DNA from 3 places in the Lactobacillus sp. ESL0237 genome. Region 2 is predicted to be linked to each of the others. Evidence: riboswitches for the same ligand, from Rfam matches in the RefSeq annotation. Region 2 holds a riboswitch; each other region holds the start of a gene.
The links. Region 2 has a riboswitch for thiamine pyrophosphate ahead of F5ESL0237_RS00420 (ATP-binding cassette domain-containing protein). Riboswitches for the same ligand answer to the same signal wherever they lie in the genome.
Positions count from the first base shown of each region.

Region 1: it holds a riboswitch for thiamine pyrophosphate, as region 2 does, so the genes downstream of both, F5ESL0237_RS01715 (ECF transporter S component) here and F5ESL0237_RS00420 (ATP-binding cassette domain-containing protein) in region 2, are expected to answer to the same signal.
Region 3: it holds a riboswitch for thiamine pyrophosphate, as region 2 does, so the genes downstream of both, thiM (hydroxyethylthiazole kinase) here and F5ESL0237_RS00420 (ATP-binding cassette domain-containing protein) in region 2, are expected to answer to the same signal.

Region 1 is NZ_REHE01000006.1:18,153-25,045, forward strand. It holds gene hpt (hypoxanthine phosphoribosyltransferase) at 1-57, opposite strand, end outside; gene F5ESL0237_RS01710 (M42 family metallopeptidase) at 258-1,340, shown strand; TPP riboswitch at 1,399-1,487, shown strand; gene F5ESL0237_RS01715 (ECF transporter S component) at 1,533-2,111, shown strand; gene F5ESL0237_RS01720 (tyrosine-protein phosphatase) at 2,269-3,015, shown strand; gene udk (uridine kinase) at 3,078-3,746, opposite strand; gene F5ESL0237_RS01730 (GntR family transcriptional regulator) at 4,117-4,833, shown strand; gene F5ESL0237_RS01735 (GntR family transcriptional regulator) at 4,844-5,533, shown strand; gene F5ESL0237_RS01740 (PTS sugar transporter subunit IIB) at 5,547-6,014, shown strand; gene F5ESL0237_RS01745 (PTS sugar transporter subunit IIC) at 6,033-6,863, shown strand; gene F5ESL0237_RS01750 (PTS system mannose/fructose/sorbose family transporter subunit IID) at 6,844-6,893, shown strand, end outside.
Region 2 is NZ_REHE01000003.1:18,358-25,250, reverse strand. It holds gene F5ESL0237_RS00430 (MucBP domain-containing protein) at 1-484, opposite strand, end outside; gene F5ESL0237_RS00425 (helix-turn-helix transcriptional regulator) at 651-1,580, opposite strand; TPP riboswitch at 1,719-1,808, shown strand; gene F5ESL0237_RS00420 (ATP-binding cassette domain-containing protein) at 1,860-3,215, shown strand; gene F5ESL0237_RS00415 (energy-coupling factor transporter transmembrane protein EcfT) at 3,226-3,879, shown strand; gene F5ESL0237_RS00410 (IS3 family transposase) at 3,951-4,085, opposite strand; gene rlmH (23S rRNA (pseudouridine(1915)-N(3))-methyltransferase RlmH) at 4,344-4,823, opposite strand; gene F5ESL0237_RS00400 (S1C family serine protease) at 5,310-6,494, opposite strand; gene F5ESL0237_RS00395 (MBL fold metallo-hydrolase) at 6,563-6,893, opposite strand, start outside.
Region 3 is NZ_REHE01000010.1:353,737-360,629, reverse strand. It holds gene F5ESL0237_RS07055 (helix-turn-helix domain-containing protein) at 1-742, shown strand, start outside; gene F5ESL0237_RS07050 (LytTR family DNA-binding domain-containing protein) at 928-1,386, shown strand; gene F5ESL0237_RS07045 (hypothetical protein) at 1,383-2,138, shown strand; gene thiE (thiamine phosphate synthase) at 2,321-2,983, opposite strand; gene thiD (bifunctional hydroxymethylpyrimidine kinase/phosphomethylpyrimidine kinase) at 2,989-3,798, opposite strand; gene thiM (hydroxyethylthiazole kinase) at 3,812-4,600, opposite strand; TPP riboswitch at 4,672-4,775, opposite strand; gene tenA (thiaminase II) at 4,867-5,526, shown strand; gene F5ESL0237_RS07020 (type 1 glutamine amidotransferase) at 5,557-6,228, opposite strand; gene thiD (bifunctional hydroxymethylpyrimidine kinase/phosphomethylpyrimidine kinase) at 6,293-6,893, opposite strand, start outside.

The DNA of each region.
Region 1 (6,893 bases), on a different contig from region 2:
ATCTTCGGTAAACAACTTATGATCAATAATACTGTTAATATTGTCGTTTTTCGGCATTTATTTACCTTTCACTTTAAACAATTTAAATTTCTAATAAAGTCGATTATATCATTTTCTAGATGAAATAGTAGATAGTTTTAATTTTTTTTGTCTATACAAGGTTTTTATTTAAAAATGAAGTTTAATTTAAATTGTAGTTTTCTTAATATAAATTTTGCTACAATTAAGAATAATAGTAAAAAATGAAAGGCTAAAAAATGAAAAAAGAAGAAGAAATTAAAATGCTTAAAGCCTTTGCAGATGCAAACGCAACCTCTGGCTTTGAAGAAGAATTTGTTAAATTGTTTACAGAAACTGTGAAGAGTTACGCTGATATTAAAATTGATGGTATGTTGAATGTTTATGCAGCTAAAAAGCAAAATAAAGCTCACCGTCCAATAATCCAGCTTGATGCACATTCAGATGCTGTTGGCTTTATTACACAGGCTGTAAGGCCTAATGGCTTAATCAAATTTGTTCCACTTGGTGGCTGGGTTAAATACAATATTCCAGCTTTACGTGTCAAAATTAGAAATCGTGATGGTGAGTATATTCCAGGAGTAGTGGCAACTAAACCGCCTCATTTTATGACTGAAGCAGAGCGTAACAATGTTCCAGATGTTGCTGACATGTCGATTGATGTTGGTTCAAGCTCACGCGAAGAAACTATTAATGATTACAAAATTGACACTGGCTGTCCAATTTTCGTTGATGTAAAATGCGAATATAATGATAAGACAGGTTTGTTTTTTGGTAAAGATTTTGATGATCGCTTTGGTGCAGCCGCAATGGCGGATGTTCTTGAAGAATTAAAAGATGAACAAACAAACTTTAATATCGTTGCTGCTCTTTCAAGTCAAGAAGAGGTTGGGTTACGAGGTGCGTATGTAACAGCTAGGGAAGTTAAACCCGATTTGGCGATTGTACTAGAATCATGTCCAGCTGATGATACTTTTACCCCTGACTGGTTATCTCAAACTGGTCTTAAAAGAGGACCGATGCTACGTGACATGGATACCTCATTCTTACCTAATCCTAAATTTCAACAGTATGCCTGCGATGTAGCTGATAAAAATCATATTCCTTATACGCGCTCAGTTCGTACTGGTGGGGGACAAGATGGAGCCGCTATTTACTATGAAAATGGTGCACCTACTATTGTGATTGGTATACCTGTACGATATGAACATTCACCATATTGCTTCAGTGCATACCATGATTTTAAGGCTGCAGTTGATTTAGCAGTGGCAATTATTCGTGACATGACTGAGGAAAAGCTTGCTAGTTTTAGTAATTTTTAAATACTTAATAAAATAAAATCGTGTAAGCAAAGGCTACACGATTATGCTATAATACAGAAGAAGTCACTAGGGGTGCATATAGCTGAGAAATACCCTCTGAACCTGAACGGGATAATTCCTGCGTTAGGGAAGTGTAACAGAGTAAATTACTAAGTACTCCTAATGACTTAATAGTTATTTAGGAGTATTTTTATGTTTACAAGATCATCAAAGTGGAATACTAAATCAATTATTTTAGTTGCTTTAATCGGAATAATTATGGGTGTGATTTACACTTATGGCTTCAATTGGGCCTATAATTTAATTAAAATGGCCTTGATTCCAACAGGCTTTGCACCGGTAGTTGATACAGTTTTTACAGGTTTGTGGCTCATGGCTGCGCCTTTAGCAATATATTTTGTGCCAACTGCTGGGTCTGGTACTATTGGTGAATTATTAGCGGCAGTTGTTGAAATGGCGATTGGGGGACAATGGGGAGCAACGACTATTATATCTGGTATTCTACAGGGGGCATTAAATGAAATTGGCTTTTTCCCTAAAAAAGAACGCTATCAGAAATTTTCTTGGGCAAGTGTGATAACAGGAGCAATTTTTGCTGGCTTGGGCTGCTTTATTTTGTCATATGTGCTTTATGGTTGGTCAAAATTTAGTCTTGTACTACAAATAACAATGTTTATTACTAACTTGATTTCAGCTGTTGTTTTTGATGGTATTTTAGTTAAATTAATTATTAATATGTTTGAACGTGCTGTAAAGCCAAAAATAAGTTAATTAGAGTAAAATAGTTGCAACTTATCCTGTCCAAAGGTTGATAGCAGATAAAACAGTTAGCGGCTATTTTTGTTTTGGTTGAAATTTGGCTCTAGCTCGAGTAAATTTTTTGATAAAAAGAATAATTCGGATATATTAGATATAGATAAGGGGAATTATGGTAAAAGATATTACGAACTGGCGCTCATTAGGCGGTTATGTCGGTGCAAATGGGAAAAAAGTAAAAGAAAATATGCTTTTTCGGTGTGGACAGTTATTTGATTTATCTTTAGAGCAAAAGGAGGCCGTCCGAAATAAATATCAAATTAAGCAATTAATAGATTTTCGTGGTGCTGATGAACGAAAAGAATATCCAAATTATATTTGGAATGGATTAACTTATATTACGATAGATGTTCTAGCAGATGCTGCTACTAACCAAGCTAGTCTTGATGAAATTATTTCTGCTAATGGGGATGTTGCAGGTAATATGCTAATTACATACAAGCAACTAGCTTTAACAAATTCTGCGCGTGAGGGATATCAACAATTTTTGCTGACTCTAGTTGACAATCCCGTACCAACAGCTTTCCATTGCTTTGCGGGAAAAGATCGTACTGGTGTTGCAGCAGCGTTAATTTTAAAGTGTTTGGGTGTTGGTAATCATGATATTTTTACTGATTATTTAAAGACAATTGAAGCAAGAAGCAAAGCTAATAACGAAATTTTAAATCTTTTAAAAGGACAGTTAGATGCAGTTCAACTTGAAAGTGTAAAGGCAGCACTAACTGTACAGCCTTCGTATTTAGAATGCTATTTTAAAACAATTGAGCAGAATTATGGGGATTTTGATAATTACTTGGTAAATGGGTTGAAGTTGCCAACTAATTTTAAGGAAAAAATGCAAGGTACTTATTTGGAATAATTAATGAATAATCATCAAATAACTTAGTAGCAAAAAGGACTGATCTCGAACATAAAGGAGAATCAGCCCTTTTTATTTAGAACAGAATGTACTTTGGTTGTCAACATATCAATAGCAACATCATTAGTGCCACCTTCTGGAATAATGATGTCAGCATAACGTTTAGTGGGTTCAATAAATTGATGATACATCGGCTTAACTGTGTCAAGATACTGTTCAATTACTGAATTAATTGAGCGCCCACGTTCTTCAATGTCTCGTTCAAGTCGGCGAATAAAACGAATATCGTCATCAGTATCAACGTAAACTTTAATATCCATTAAGTCACGAATTTTTTTACTGGATAAAACTAAAATTCCTTCAAGTATAATAATATCAACGGGTTCAGTATGAATTGTTTCGCTGCTACGAGTGTGTTCTTTAAAATTATAAACTGGCATCTCAATAGGTTTATGTTGTAATAAACTTTGCAAATGCTTAGTCAAAAGGGGAACATCAAAAGCATCTGGATGATCGTAGTTAATATTTAAGCGTACATCCATTGGCACCCCGGTGTTATCTTTATAGTATGAATCTTGCGTCATAATTAAGACATGCTCATTTTCTTGCATTTGTTCCACAATTTTATTAGCAATAGTAGTTTTACCGCTGCCTGAACCACCGGTTATACCGATTACAACGGGTTTTTCAAGTTGAGACATTAAGACACTCCTTTTTTTATCAAATAACATTTTACTTTACTTTGTCAAGAATTACCAATTGATTAGGTAAAAAATACTGATTTAGCAAATAAAATTTATTTGGATATAGTCAGAATTGGGAAAATAGTTCTCAACTGTTAGGTTAGCTAACTTGCTTGTGGTTCAGCTTAACTTAATAAGCTTTATTTTTTTGAAATAAGTGTATTAGATTTTGCTTGCTAGTGTACTTGTTTCCCCAAGAGCTGTTGACTCATTTAATGAAAGCGATTACTATATCTTTGGTACCAAAAAATAATTATTTATCATTTATATTTTAAAAAAATGTTTTTAGTAGTCATGTTTTAACCTTGTTTATTTTTCAAAAGATACATTAATTAGTAAAAGAGGACCAAGAGCTAGAATGGAATATAAAGAAAGAACAGCTGCTACGCAAGCCCAGGAATATATACAAGATTTAATTCAATTTAAGTCCGCTACTAAATTTTTGCCATCGCAAAGAGCAATTGCTGAAGAACTAGGAGTTAGTCGCAATGCTGTGTTACATGCACTAGTAAAGTTGAAGAGTGCAGATCAAGTTTCAACTAAGGAAAGGACAGGAATTGTTGTAAACACTAAAATTAATATTAATATGCTTGGCATGGAATCAATGACAGTAGAGATAAATGATCGACTGATTCAAATTGACCATCTAACTACTGAATTGATTTCTGTACCAAAAAATTTAATTAATTTCTTTGGTCCAACGGTAAAGAAATTAATTAAAATAAGTCGAGTACGATTAAAAAATAAAATCCCTTTAACCTATGAAACTACGTACTTTAATGCTGCAAAATTTAAAGAATTTGCTGAAATTGATTTTACTAATAAATCTTTATATGCGTTATTAAAAGATAAATACGGAATTGTCTTAGCTTATGGGAAGGAAAATATTGCTTGTAGCTTGGCAAATGAAAAAATAAGTGAAATTTTAAAGGTGAAAAAAGATACCCCGCTTTATCGCATCGATAGTTTTAATTATTTAGAGGGTGCTACCCCGATAGAAGCAACTACGCAGTACCTGATTGGCAGTAAATTTAAATATCATTTTACGGCTGCTGATATTTATACTTATTTGTAGGAATAAAAAAGTGTTATTTAAAGAGGTTTATGCGGACTTAAAGTTGAAAATCACGCAAAAGAATTATTTGCCTGGCAGTAATTTGCCCACTGAGACGGAATTACAGGAATATTATCAGGTCAGTAGAACAACTATTCGCAGAGCAATTGACCAACTTGTAGCAGAAAATAAGGTTATACGAAAAAAGGGCAGTGGCTTATTCGTTGCTCCAGCAATTTCAAAGCAAAATATCTTAGAAATGACAGGTATCATTAAACAATCAGTTCCTGACCTAGCAGACATGATAAAATTTAAAGATAGTTATTTAAGGTTGGTTGGTCCATATTATGCTGATGTTTTTAATATTAGTGCTAATGAACTGCTATATTTTATTTCGTTTGTAATCAATATAAAAGGACAATTAACATGGGAAAAGTTGATTTTACCCCTAGAATATTTTCCTGACTTTGATCCCACTTGCTTAAAGATAATGTCAATTATTGAAGCAGTTAATTCTGGTAAATTAAAACTCAAGAACTTATTTCAAGATTTTCAATTAATAAGAGCAACGGATGAGATAGGCAAGCAGTTGTGCATCCAAAAACAAGCGCCAGTATTTAAAATAACTAATCTTTTTTCAACTAAAGATAGCAAAATTGTAGCCATTGAGTACAGGCTACAAGATGCTTTAACTACCAAGTACTCAATTGATTTTAATTAGTGGAGGGAAAATAATGATTAAGCTTGTAAGAGTAGACCATCGATTAGTTCACGGCCAAGTGGCCGTTTCTTGGTTCAATAGTTTAGATGTAAATACAATTTTTGTGGTTAATGATGAAGTTGCTAAGGATGATTTTCGGAAATCAGCTATTCGATTGGCTAAACCAGAGAACTCTAAATTAGTAATGAAATCGGTTGATGATAGTATCAAAGCCATTAATTCTGGGGTAACTGATAAGTATAAAATGCTAATTGTAGTTGAATCGGTGGCCGATGCGACTAAATTAATTAAGGGGACAGGAGAAAAAATCAAAAGTTTGAATTTGGGTGGAACTAAACCACGACCTGAAACTAAAAATTATGCAAAAACAATTAACTTAACTCCGACAGAAGCAGATCAGCTTGATGAACTTCAAGCTAGTGGGGTTGATGTTTGGATAAAGCAAGTTCCCAATGATGATAAGCGGGAATTTCATAAATAGAGTTGAGGAGCTTAAGGTATGAATGTTTATGTAACAGCAATTATTTTAGCCTTAATTGCAATGTTGGGAAATGGTGAGTATTTTTTAGGTTCATCAATGCTATCAAGACCACTTGTAACATGCACATTAACAGGACTAGTATTAGGAAATCTGCAACAAGGCATCATTATGGGTGCAACTTTGGAACTAGCCTTTGTAGGTTCATTTTCAATTGGTGGAGCTATTCCCCCGGAAATTATTTCAGGTAGTGTTTTAGGTACAGCTTTTGCTATCGGTGCTGGGAAAAGTACCGCTGTTGCTTTAACGCTTGGTATTCCTATTGCATCACTAGTTTTAGTAATTAAAAATTTGTGCTTTATCTTTATTTTGCCTTACTTTGTTCATCGAGCTGATCATTATGCAGAATTAGCTGATGGCAGTGGTATAAGTCGAATGAATGTTTTAGGAGGCTTTTTTTCAGTTAACTTACCAATTGGTTTAGTGGTAGGGATTTCTTATATTTTAGGTAGCCCAGTAATTAAAGGAATTTTAAGTGTAATTCCGCAATTCATTATTAATGGCTTGGGAATTGCTACTGGGTTGCTACCAGCTTATGGTTTTGCCCTTTTAATGAAAATGATGATTAATAAAAAGAATGCAACTTTTTTTATCATCGGATTTGCGTTAGCAGTTTATTTAAAGATTTCAGTTACCGGAGTTGCCATTTTTGGAGCTTGTCTTGCCTTGATTTTAACGGGATATTCCGCATTTAACGGTAAACCAGTAGTAAATACGGCGCCGAGTACTAATAAAACAGCTAAATTAAATACAGAAAATGGAGGCATTGACTATGAAGATGAAGAATTCTAAGTTACTTACTAAAAAAGACCTAATGAAGAC
Region 2 (6,893 bases):
TTAAAACTTCTTCAGCGGCAAGTGTGTTGCCATCTTCAGCTTGATATTTTACTATGACATTTGCACCTTTAATTGGTTCGCGTTTATCAACTACCGTATCTTTAGTATAAGTTAAAATTAAAATTCCATCTGCAACAGGAGTTGTAATTTCAATTAAATTATCTTTAGAATCGATTGGCTGATCAGCATATTGCGCTGACTTAAATGTATAACCTGGAATTTGGGGTACTTTAATTTTAGATGTTGAAATTACCTCATCCTTGAACGACGCAATTGGATTACCTTTATCGTCTTGATATTTTACCTTAACTGAATTAGTAGCAGTAGCACCTTCGTATACAGCTACAGCCGGTTTTGGGCTAGATGACAAGGAAGCTGCTGCAGCAACTTTAGTATTAGCAGTTAAGAAACTTAACGCTATAAAGGTAACAGCTCCCAATATTCTTTTTTTACCATCTTTAAAAATGCCTTTTCTTTTGCTCATATCTTGTGTCCTTTCGGCTACACCTATGTGATTTCAATTTAAAGTCATTAACAACCAATTATGCTATAAATATAACTTTGAAAGCGATTGTAGCATATGTATCCAGCAAGCAGAAGTTTATATATACATAATATAACAATAGTTATATAATAAAATTAATATCTCATTATTTTAAGTTGATATTTGCTTGTCTAAATAATTCTGTCCGCATTTGAACTGGCGTTTCATGATAATACTCGTTAAATTTTTTATAAAAAAAAGATTTACCACTATATCCTACTTGAGAAATAATATCTCTAACCGAAATATCGGGGCGTGCTAGTAAGGTACGTGCTTCCTGCATGCGTCTTTCATCAACATGCTCAACAAAACTTTTTCCAGTTTTTTGCTTAACTAAAGTTGAAAAATAATTAGGATTTAAACCAAAATGCTTTGCAGTTTGTTCCAAAGTAATATGAGCAAAGTTTTCATCAATATATTGATCTAGAGTTGTCTCAGCAAATTCATAGTTAACCAGTGGTAGAGCTGATAGCTTTTGATTTCTAATCGTTGTTAAAAATGCCATCATTAATTCTGCACTAATCATTTCACTAGTAAACAAATTTTGGTTTAAATATTCATCAACGATTCTTCTCATCAGTTGGGTGGGTTTGGCTAATTTTGAATTTTTTAAATATAACAACCGCTCCGTCTTAAGAGATAACTTTATTTGGCTAACTATTTTCTGCTCGTCATCATTAAATTTAGCTATAGCATTGAGAAAATTTAAATGATTAGTAAATTCAAATTTAACGATTATATCTTCTTTAGTTTGCCTAGGAACATCATATTCACATTTTGGTTCTAAAAAAACGCTATTTCCTGTTGCTAAACGAATATTTTTTCCATTGATTTTTATGTTTATTGTTCCTGCCACCATAAAAATAATAGTTTGACGAGCAGTTTGATAGCGATGTAGACCAGTATTATGATTTTCAAGATAAATCGTAAATAGATCAAAAGTGCTATTAACTGGTTTGAGACATACCTCATTTGTATCAGTACTTATTACTTGTAAAACACTCGCTAAATATTGTTCCAGCCTAGCTGCTGTCATACCTTCACCTTCTCAATGATTTTATATTATACTTTAATTATATATCAAAAGATTTGTTACTTATAAATTTTTAAAGCAAAAAAGTTTACTTTAATATCATGATCAAGATAGACAGCAAACCATCTTTTAGGTATAATGACACTAATCTTGGGGTGCCGATAAGGCTGAGAACATACCCACTGAACCTGCATGGATAATGCCAACGAAGGGAAAATCACTTGAATTTTACGTCATCTGGTATGAAGCCATGATGACTTTTTTTATACTTAGGAAATAAAATTGATTACTATTAAAAATTTAACTTTTACATATGACCTGCAGAATAAAATTTTAGATAACCTTAGTTTAACCATACCTACAAAAGAATTTTCATTATTAGTAGGACCTTCAGGCTGCGGCAAATCTACCCTACTAAAAATACTTGCAGCACTTTATCCCAAATATGCTGGTCAACTCACTGGGGAAGTTGATTTAAATGGCTTACGAGCTGCGATGCTGTTCCAAAATGCTAGTGAACAATTTACAATGTCTACTCCGCGAGAAGAAATTATCTTCGCTTTAGAAAACCTCCAAGTTGACCGTGAACAATATGCCCAGCGTCTTAAATTGGCCGTTAAATTTACCCAGATTGACCATCTACTTGATCAAAAAATTAATACAATGTCTGGTGGTGAACAGCAACGAGTCGCACTAGCTGTTCTAGTAGCAATGGATGTAGATCTTTATTTACTTGATGAGCCATTTGCCAGTTGTGACCCAGATACTCGGCACTTTTTAATTAACAAATTAGCAGCTTTAAAAAAACAAGGGAAAACTATTCTCATTAGTGATCATCTTTTAAGCAATTATCAAAATATTTGTGACAATATATTTCAATTTCAAAAAAAAGTAATCACTAAGCTAAGTGCAGCAGCCAAAGATAACTTATTGCAAAAAAATAAAGATAAAAAAAATTATCATTTTGCTCTCCCTCAAAGTGAGCAACCCTGTTTTACTTTAACTAATACAAAAATTAGTGAAAATCGATTACTTTTAAACCAAAAGCACTTACAAATTATGGCTGGTAAAACCACCCTCATTACGGGAGCTAATGGCATTGGTAAAACTTCACTTTTTAATGCCCTTAGTAAAATGTTATCCTACGATGGTAGCTTGACTTATTATGACCATGAAATTAGCCAACTATCCGCGCGTAAATATTTGTGGCAAGTTGGGCAAGTTTTCCAAAAAGCTAGTGACCAATTTATTAATATTTCAGTTGCAGATGAGCTTAACTTGAGTAAAAAAAGTCCTAACAACCATTTCTTTACTGACCCAGAAATTAATAAAGCTTTAATTGCCTTGGAATTAGATCAAACATTAGATCAAGCTGTCTATTCCCTTTCTGGTGGTCAACAAAAGAAATTGCAAATTTTATTGATGATCATTGCTAGTCAAGCTGTGCTCTTACTTGATGAACCGCTAAGTGGCTTAGATGATCATTCTGCTAAACAAATCATAAATTTATTAAAGGAGAACCAAGCTCGACAAGGGCAAACATTAGTAATTATTACCCACGACCTTACTAACATTGCGGAGTGGTGTGATTATCATCTTGTTTTTAAAAACCAACAATTAACCTATGTAACGAAATGAGGTGCTCGCATTGAATCCTGGTTTTAAGTTCTTTTTAGCAGTAATAGTTTCTTTAGAGATATCATTGACAACCAGCTTACCTACAAATTTAATCATTATTGGAATAGCAGTAGTTTATTTACTTTTTAATCATGTCAAAATCAAAAATTTACTTTTAACATTACTTTTACCATTAGTAGCAGCAGCGACCATCTTTGCTACTCTGTACTGGTTTACACCTGAACCCAATTTACAGAACGCTCTTTGTTTAGCTAGTAGAATTTATGTCTACACTCTGACCATCTACTGCGTTTTTATTGGAACTACGACCACAGAATTTGCTCGTTGCTTTGAACAAAATTTTCATCTACCAAGTAAATTCGCATACGGCATTTTAGCAGCACTTAATCTTGTTCCCCAAATGAAACAAGCAATTAAAAAAGTCCAAACCGCTGCAATGATGCGGGGAGTTTATTTAAGTTTTTGGTCACCTACACTCTACTTCAAAGCAATCTTAATTGCCCTCAATTCAGCCGAAAATTTAGCCCAAGCAATGGAGTCACATGGCTATGTTGAAGATGCGCCACGGACAACGATCGTGGCAATTCCAATAAAAATAAGTGATTGGATATATAGCGGTATTACTCTATTATTTGTTAACCTTGCACTACTTACTTTCAATTAAATAAAAAATAGCCATATAGATGATGCGAACCCAAAATTAGGTCGCTTTATTAATTATTAACTGAGGACTAATTACCGGTATTTAATCGGAGTTGGTCCTTTTAGTTTGCTTTTAATTCTTTTCTGGTTGTAATACTCAATGTAGTCTCTGATTGCATCTTCTAGTTCATTAAGATTTTTAACTTGCTTTTCAAAGCCGTAAAACATTACCCACTTGAGGGTTAAAGTCATTACTATAAATAGTGTAAAGTTAAGCCAAAATAGTTAGGCCGTGACGTGCAAGAAACGCCAGCAAGTAATCAATATTAGATCTAACCTGATAACGCCAACTTAATTCAGGAGGAACAATTTAATATTCATGGCAAAGCCGATAGCTTGTAATTTTATCTTACTTAGATAATTTAGCCATAAAAATAACCCCCAAATTTGGGGGCACTTCATAGTTGATTGTTTTTTATTATCTTCTTATTTATGGTAAGGACTACCATTATTAATCATAAAACCGCGATAAATTTGTTCGATTAGCACCACCCGCATCAATTGATGCGGTAAAGTTAATTTGCCGAAGCTAAGTAAATCATCTGCCCGCTGATTTACAGCAGAACTAGTGCCCAGACTACCACCAATTACGAAAGTAAGATCTGAATGACCATAAGTCCCCAGTTTTTCTAATTCTAAAGCAAATTCTTCACTACTACGTTCCTTACCCTTAATCGCTGTAACATACACATATTCTTTATTTTTAATTTTAGCTAAAATCCTTTGTCCTTCAATTTCCTTAACTTGATTTTGTTCAGCTAAACTTAATTTTTCAGGCGCTTGCTCATCAGCTACTTGGATTAATTCTATTTTAGCAAATCGATTAAGTCGTTTTTGATACTCCGCAATTGCGTCCTTAAAATATTTTTCTTTTAACTTACCCACACAAATAATTTTTATCTTCATAATTTTTACTTTATCCCCAAATACCCATTCTTTCCACTGACTTTGTCCACAGCTGTGTACAAGCAAAATCTACATTTTGTGGTTATCAGACTAACTTTTATCATAACTTGTGTTAGCTGCTTTTTTTTTATTTTTTATTTTTAAATTACGCACATCTATTCATGGATAGTTGAAATTTACAAACTTTCTAGATAAGAATGGCGCTATCACCGTTTTTTTAGCTTTATTAGCCAAAAAATAAACTATAATATTTACACACAATTCACAAGTTTTCCACAAAGCTTATACGAAATTTTTGCTAATTTATGCACAATCCACAAAGTTTTCCACAGTTATCAACAAGATTTTAGCTCCCATTTAAAACTTGACAAAGATAAAAGACGAATATTACGATGTTCCGCATATTGATTATTAACAAAAAAGCTGTATTACCATCCAAATCAGTGTAGTACAGCTTTTAATAACTAATACATTTATTTTTCGAACTTAATCAGCCTGCAACTTTATATTTAACTTCATTTCATTACCATTACGATTAATCGTTACACTAACACGATCACCAACTTTATGATTATACAAAATACTGTGTAACGAAGCGACATCTGAAATAGATTGGTTGTCAACCTTAATAATAACATCACCAACTTTGATACCAGCTACACTAGCTGCACCTCTTTTAGTAACTTCTGCAATGTAAATTCCATCTTTTAAGTTAGACTTAATATTAAGCTGTTTACGATAGCTAGCTGGCATCCCTTGTAACGCAATAACTTTGACTCCTAATTGTGGTCGTACAATTTTACCCTTCTTAACTAGCTGATTAACAATTGTAACTACCTCATTTGAAGGAATGGCAAAACCCATTCCTTCAACAGATGTCCCATCACCAGATTGTGATAACTTCATTGAATTAATCCCAATAACCTGACCCGCAGAATTAACCAAGGCTCCACCAGAGTTACCTGGATTGATGGCTGCATCAGTTTGAATGACTGTCTGTTGATTAGCTGAAGAGGTGGTAATGCTTCGCGCTGGTGCGGAAATTATTCCTTGGGTGACGGTTGAAGCATATTCACTACCAAGAGGTGAGCCAACGGCTATTACCGTTTGCCCCGCCTGCAAACTCTTAGAATCGCCAAATTCAGCAATTTGTGTAGCGTAGCTAGCATCAATTGACAAAACTGCTAAATCAGTTGTTGCATCAGTACCAACAATGCGGGCATTAACTGTTTTTCCATTTGAGAGCATTACTTGAACTTTATCACTCCCAGAAACAACATGGTTGTTAGTTACAATATAACCTTTATTTCCTGACTTGGTGTAAATAACCCCAGATCCCTCACTATAAGTCTGCAACTTACCTTTATCCTTATTAGGATTATCGTCACCAAAAATATCAAACAAAGAATTACTACGTGTATTTTGTCGTTTCATATTAATTACCGAAACAACCGCTCCTCTAACACTGTTGTAGGCGGGAGTCATTGCCCCACTATTTCGGGCACTATTTTTTGAAGTTTTAGCACTACTGGAACTAATACTAGTTTGCGCATTATTGTTATAATTAGCATTATTAATTTGGTCAAGTGCCACATATGAAGCACCTCCCCCAATTAAACCCGCTACTATCCCAACAATAGCAGTTTTAAAAATACTATTTTGTTTTTCCATTATTTAGTTCTCCTTTAGTTATGTTTTAAATAATACTAATAAAGCTTGAACAAATATAAATAATTTAATTAAATTTGTATTAAGCTTGTTGGTGCACTCGCATTGGTCATGACAATTTTAACATCACTTGGTAAATTGGCATCACCGTTAACCATTATCTCTTTTGCTGCATCATAAGCTAATTTAGCTGTATTATTGTGCTGACTTAGGTGGGCCAAAAAGATATGCTTAGTTCTACTAGTAACCACGTCTAATAGCGCTTGACCCGCATCAAGATTAGATAGGTGTCCAACGTCTGACAAAATTCTTTGCTTTAATGACCAAGAATAAGGACCGTTACGCAGCATCAGATCATCATAATTAAATTCCATTAAGTAAGCATCACAATCAGCAATTACC
Region 3 (6,893 bases), on a different contig from region 2:
AAAAGATATTCATCGTATTTCTGCAGAAGATTTAATAAGTTTACTGAGTTATAATTCTGTCTCTTTACTTGATTTTTTTGGTGAACTAAATAATTCTAAACAATCAAAATATAATCAAGAACGTGAATTAATGACGGTGATTAACGATGCCTATTATCGGAATTCAAAAAACGAATTGGTGAAGTTAAAAAAATTTGTTGATAAAAGTGATTTGCCAAATAAGGAGACTGACTTACTTTATCTGGATGCTTATATTGCTAATGTAAATAATGAAGATTTAAATGATACAGAAAAAAAGGCTCTAAAAGATGAAATATTTAGTAGACCTAATTTTGATAAGTCTAAGTTAGTGCTGTATTGCAATTTTATGATGTTCTATGATCTTGAAAGTAATATGTTAATTACTAGAAGGATAATTAAGCAATTCCAAGGATCCAATGATGTGAAGACGTTGGCAATGGTTCTAACTGTTATTGGTAATTTATTAATTCAGTGTATTGAAGAGAATGAATATGATGCAACACACTTTTTAATTATAGCTGCAGATCAAATCGATACTAAACCTGAATTGTTTTTTTATAAAAATGTTATTTTACTACTTAAAAATATGGTTAAGTATCATTACGAATCTAAAAACGAGTATTTGAAAATTTGCCAAATAGCAATTGAGAATTTTTCTTTATTGGGTATGCCTGAGTATGGCAAAGAATTAGAACGATTTTTTAAAAAACAAAATGGTTAATTATTAGCGGGTTATCTTTCTTGGCAGAATCTTTTCAATTACTTGTGAAAAAATTCTAACTATGATATTTACTTATTAAAATTGACCGCTTACTTAGATAAAGGAACCACTTGCACCATGTTGCTGGCTTTTACGTTTAAATTAGGGTTTAATTAAAATTACCAATTGAGAGGTAGGTGAGAGTTTTGAAAGTTAAAATTGATTTGAATGCGGATACTGCTGAAACAATGGTTACTATTCAGGCACCAGAATTAACAGCCGAAGTAGAAGAAATCTATCGGCAACTGCAAGAACTAAGCGAACGACCCAATCAACTAGAATGTTACAAAAATGAGCTGACATACTATTTAAATTTAGATGATATTCTCTTTTTGGAAACGGAAGGTCGTCAAGTAGTTGCGCATACAAAAGGTAATTCTTTTAGCGTTAATTATAAATTATATGAATTAGAGAAATTGCTTAGCTGGCAGTTTATGCGTGTTTCTAAATCGACTATTTTAAATTTAAAACAGGTTTATGCATTGACTAGATCAATTTCTAATTGCCAAGTACATTTTCGAGATTCTTACAAAGTTGTTTACGTTTCGCGCCGTTATTATCATAATTTGAGTGATAAATTAAATGAGAGAAGGTCCTTATCATGAGAAAACAAAAGATTAAAGAAATTTTGTGGGGCATTGGTTTAGTGGCAGCAGCCGTTTTCTTAATTCTTAATCAATTACAGCTTTTATCTTTTCATTTAGGCTTGGCCACTATTTTTTGGACAGTAATTTTTGCAGTAAGCTTAATCAATAGCCTCGTTAATCATAATTTGTTTGGTACAGTATTTTCAGTCGCCTTTTTATTGATTGTTTATGCTGAACCACTACACATCACTAGTATTGTTCCGTGGACGTTACTTTTAGCAACTTGTTTAGTGTATGCGGGATTACATTTGATTTTTGCAAAAAGCTGGCATCACTATCACACATCTTATTTTTTCAATAAGCGTCAAAGCAGAGGTTGGACGGAGGGCGAATTCACCTCTACCAAAAGTGATTTTGGTGATGACAACAGTGAAAATGATGAACGTCATATCGTGATTAACCAAAAATTATCGGAAATTTCGCGCTACGTTCATTCACAAAACTTAGAAACGGTCACTATTAATTCAACAATGGGTACAACTAGTGTTTATCTAGATTCTGCTAAACCGGCTGGCGATACGGTGATAATTAATGTCAATGCTTTAATGAGTGAGGTTGCAATCTACTTGCCATTGTCATGGCAACTTAAGGACAATTTAGCTACTATTTTGGGTGAAGTAGAAATTAATGGTACAGCAAAAGGCAATGGTCCAACGGTAATTCTGCGAGGATCAAGTAGATTTGTCTCAATTTCGATTAATTATATTTAAAAGAGCCGTAACAATGCACCTAGCCGTATTAAAAACCTCCTAGTATTGAAAAAATTTGAAGCAAAGTAAAGACTACTCTTATGAAGTATATTTAAAGAAGTAAAAAAGACAGTACTGAAGATAGTACTGCCTTTTTTGAAGTTAGCTAAGACTTTAAATAACGAGGAAGAAGCTAACTGTTCTTATTGTCGCTGCCAATTGGTGGTAAGCATTGCTGCAACCGTTTTTTTAATATCTTTACTTTGGGAAATCATTGAAATGACCGCTGCGCCAGCTACATTAGTTTGGGCAATTGCTGGTAAATCTGTAACCTTAATGCCACCAATTGCAACGATTGGTCTACGAGTGCGCTTGACTAGTTTAGCTAAACCAGTAAGACCTATTTCTGGATCAGCATCGTCTTTTGATTGTGTGGTAAAAATTGGACCACTGCCATAATAATCAATGCCAGCAATAAGGTCGCCTTTGGCAATTTCTGTCATAGTAGAACACGAGTAGCCCACAATCATCTGGCCGGCTACTTCATTTATTACCTGGGCAATATCTTCATCATCTTGACCAATATGGATTCCTTCAGCGTGAACTTTTTTGGCTAAAGCAACATCGTCATCGATAAAAAATGGCACATCATATTTTTGACAAAGCTGATGTAGTTCTTCAGCCATTGATAAGCGGTCACTTTGTTTCAAAGTTGATTTAGGACCCTTATCACGGAATTGATAAGCAGTAATGCCAGCTTTGAGAGCTTCTTCTACTAATTCTGGTAGACTTTTGTTTGCGGGCAGGTCTTGTGTTCCACAGACAAAATATGCGGTTAACTGTGTGGAATCAAATTTTTGCATAATTTCTCCTAGTTTATTTTTACCCAATGATTAAGTGGTCCGTGACCATGGCCAACTTGGATGGTTTCTGCGATAGCTTTGGCTACGTATTGTTTACCAAGTTTAATTGCAGCACTTAAAGTTTGACCGTGAGCGAGCTGAGCTGTAATTGTTGCAGCTAAAGTGTCACCGGTGCCATGAGTTCTTTTGGTGTGGGTACGTGGACTGCTAATCCAAAAATCGGTACCATCGGCTAAGAGGGCATAGTCGCGTACTAGTTCATTTTCAGCATGACCACCTTTGATTAGAATATTTTTCACACCCATCTCTTGTAAGGCATGAGCTAATGCGGGATACTGTTTTTCGCTGCTTGCCTTAATTCCCGTCAGTACTTCAGCTTCGGGCAAGTTGGGTGTTACTAAATCTGCAAGTGGTAAAAGTTCCTCTTTGACAGTTTTAACAGCATCCTTACTTAGCAGGGGTGCACCGCCTTTAGCTACCATTACGGGATCAATTGTAATGGGACCAAAATCATACTTTTTTAGGTTAAGAGCAACTTGATGCACGTGAGCTGCATCGCCAAGCATTCCTGTTTTGCAGGCACGGATCTTAAAATCAGCGGCAAGTGAAGTAAATTGTGCGTCAATTAGTTCTAATGGTATTAAAAAAGAGTCTTGTACACCAAGGGTATTTTGTGCGGTAACAGCTACCACCACTGCTGTACCAAAAACTTTTTGCATTTGAAAAGTCTTAAGATCGGCCATAATACCAGCACCACCACCAGAATCGGTTCCAGCGATTGTTAATACTTGGGGGAAAGAATTAATTTTTTCAGTCATAAAAAGCCGTCCTTTAGTCAAATTTTGCTATTTTTTCAATATCGGCAACTTGAACTTTAGCCAAGTAGTCTATCAGATGCATACCGAACGTGCCAGGGCCAATTTTTGGATGGTCTTTAGCTAGTAATTCGCCAGTAGCTGCAAATACCAAGGTGGCAGTTTGAGCTGCTTCAAATGGATCAGCCCCAACTGATGCAAAAGCTGCCACAATACTAGATAGTACATCACCTGAGCCAACATGGGCTTGAAATAGCGGGGTGCCGTTGTAAACATGTGCAATCTTCTTGCCATTGCTGATTGTGTCTGTTGCACCACTAGCAATAACAACACAGTCCAATTTTTGAGCCGTTTTTTGGGTGATTTGGTCAAGATTACCTGAACCCGAACCGGCATCAATTCCTCGGGCATTCCATTCAAAACCCCCTAAAGCTGCAATTTCGCCAGCATTACCACGGATTATGCTAACTGGAAATCTGTGGAGGAGGTCCTGCGCTGTTTGCAGACGATAATTAACCGCTCCTACAGCGACAGGGTCAAATACGATAGGCTTTTTATCTTGGGTAGCTAAAGCGCCTATTTTTTTCATTTGGGCAATTTGCAACTGGGTTAAGGTGCCGAGATTAAGGGTAACGCTTGAAGCCATCTTAACCATTTCTTCGGCTTCGGCAATTTCCTTACTCATAATTGGTGAAGCACCAATAGCATTTAAACTATTAGCAACATCTTGAACGGTGACAAAATTAGCAGCATTTAAAACAACCGGATTTTTTTCTCGTAATTCATTGAGAATATTTAACTTCATTTCAACCTCCAACAATTGCACTAGCCTACTTGCGTAAATAAAAAGCTTTGACACTATCATGTGTCAAAGCTTAACGGTTATTGACACGTTCCTACGCAAGAATTAGCTTACAGGTTCAAAGGGTCTAGAACGTAGTTCCATCTCAGCCGCGATGGGGGCTCCCCTCGTGTTATCGCTTTCTATTATAATGATTTTTTCTGTTTAATACAATTAAAAATAGGCATAAAATAAGAATAAAATTAATAAAGTAGAAAAGAGGCAAATTAATGAGTTTCACGCAGCAATTGCATCAAGCAGCACAAAATATATGGCAAAAAAGTCTGGTGCATCCTTTCATTACAGAATTACAAAGTGGCCAACTACCGTTAACAAAATTTCGGTTTTATTTACTGCAGGATCGATATTATTTAGTTGAATTTAGTAAGTTCCATCATCTATTAGCTGAACAAGCAGGTAATCCGCAAATCAAACAATTTTTATTGCAGAGTGAAGCAGATCTTAAGGCTTGCGAATGGTCTGTCCGCAGTGATTTTTTTACGGAATTAAAAATTACTCCAATGGAAATTAGACAAACAGCGGTTGCGCCTACGGCGTATAATTATGTCAATCATATGTATCTGACACTCGAACGTGATGGCTTTGCCCCAGCAATAGCTGCAATTGTTCCTTGTTATTGGTTGTATCAAGAAATTGGGCAAAAATTAGCTAAAGTTGGCTCACCCGTAGCACTCTATCAAACATGGATAGATACTTATGATAGTGACTGGTATGAGGTCAATGTGACACATATTTTGCAATTAATAAATATTTTGGCTAGTCAAGCCACCGCAACTGATCGTCAAATGATGCAAACAGCTTTTATTCGCAGTAGCTACTACGAATTACAGTTTTGGCAAATGGCTTACGCAAAAGAGCAGTGGAAATAAAAAACTGAACTAGCTAGTAGTTCAGTTTCCTTATTGAGCCGCAAGTCGTTTTTCATGCCGAGCCAAAATCATGTCAACAATTGCTTGGGCGACATTAAGGTTTTTTAATAATGGTCCATGAGAATAAGTACCAATAAAGTTATGATAACGTAGCCCTTCGACTTTATCTTGGGGATTATTACCATAACCTTCAATCATTTTGCCTAAAGGATGCAGTTTTTCTTTATCATCAAAATATGTTTGTCCTGAATGGTTTTCAAAGGCACTAACTTCACCCCAGTCGCTCAGATACCTAGTATCACCAATCATTCGCTTATCTGACTTAAAAACGGTGTGGAAGGGTAAGATATCTAGTCCTTTAATTGTAATGCCAGAATTAGTTTTGTAATAAGTACCAACTAATTGATAGCCCCCACAAACACCTAACATTGGGCCGTCACTATTGATATAGTTGGTTAAAGTATCTTTATGACGTGGTAAGTCTTTGGCAACTACAGTTTGTTCAAAATCTTGGCCACCACCAAAAAAAACAAAGTCATAGTCAAAAGCGTCAAAGCTATCGTTTAAAGAAATATTATCTATTTGAGTTGTATAATTTTGTTTTTTTAGTAAATAGCGAATAATTTTGACATCACCAGAATCACCATAGGTATTCATTAGGTCTTCGTATAAGTATGCAATTTTAATTGATTTATCTGCCATTTTATCTCTACCTCTATTCTTTGGTTAAAGTATATCCTAAAGGTAAAGCGTGAGCAAAAGATAATTATTCAATATCTTCTTGGGCAGCGAAATGATTAATTGGACCATATTTTGAGCCAACTTCAATTGGATGAGCGATTGCTTCATAAGTAAAATCTTTAGCAATTTTAACACTGTCAATAATTGACATTTTTTTGGCAAGTTCAGCAGCAATAACTGCTGATAGGGTATCGCCTGTGCCGTTAATTCGTTCAGTATTAATAAACGGCTTAGTAAATTCATAAACCTGACCGTCAGCAGCCAGCAGTAGATCGGTTACTTGGGTTTGGTAAGGACTATCGTGGCGCCCCTTCATTAAAACATTCTTCGCTCCCATTGCTTGTAACATTTTTGCCCCCATCAGCACTTCTTCTTTTGAATCCAAAGAAAGCCCTGTTAATTTTTGTTGTTCATAAAAATTAGGTGTAATGATATCAGCAAGTGGTAGTAGTTCATCTAAGAAAGCTTGGTAAGCGTCATCGTCAAGCAGGGTATTGCCATGTTTAGTCATAATAACAGGATCAATGACAATCTTACCCATATCATATTTACGCAAGTTAGCTGCAACGCAAGTAATAATTTCTTTATTAGCCAGCATTCCAGTTTTAAGAGCTGAAATTGCAAAG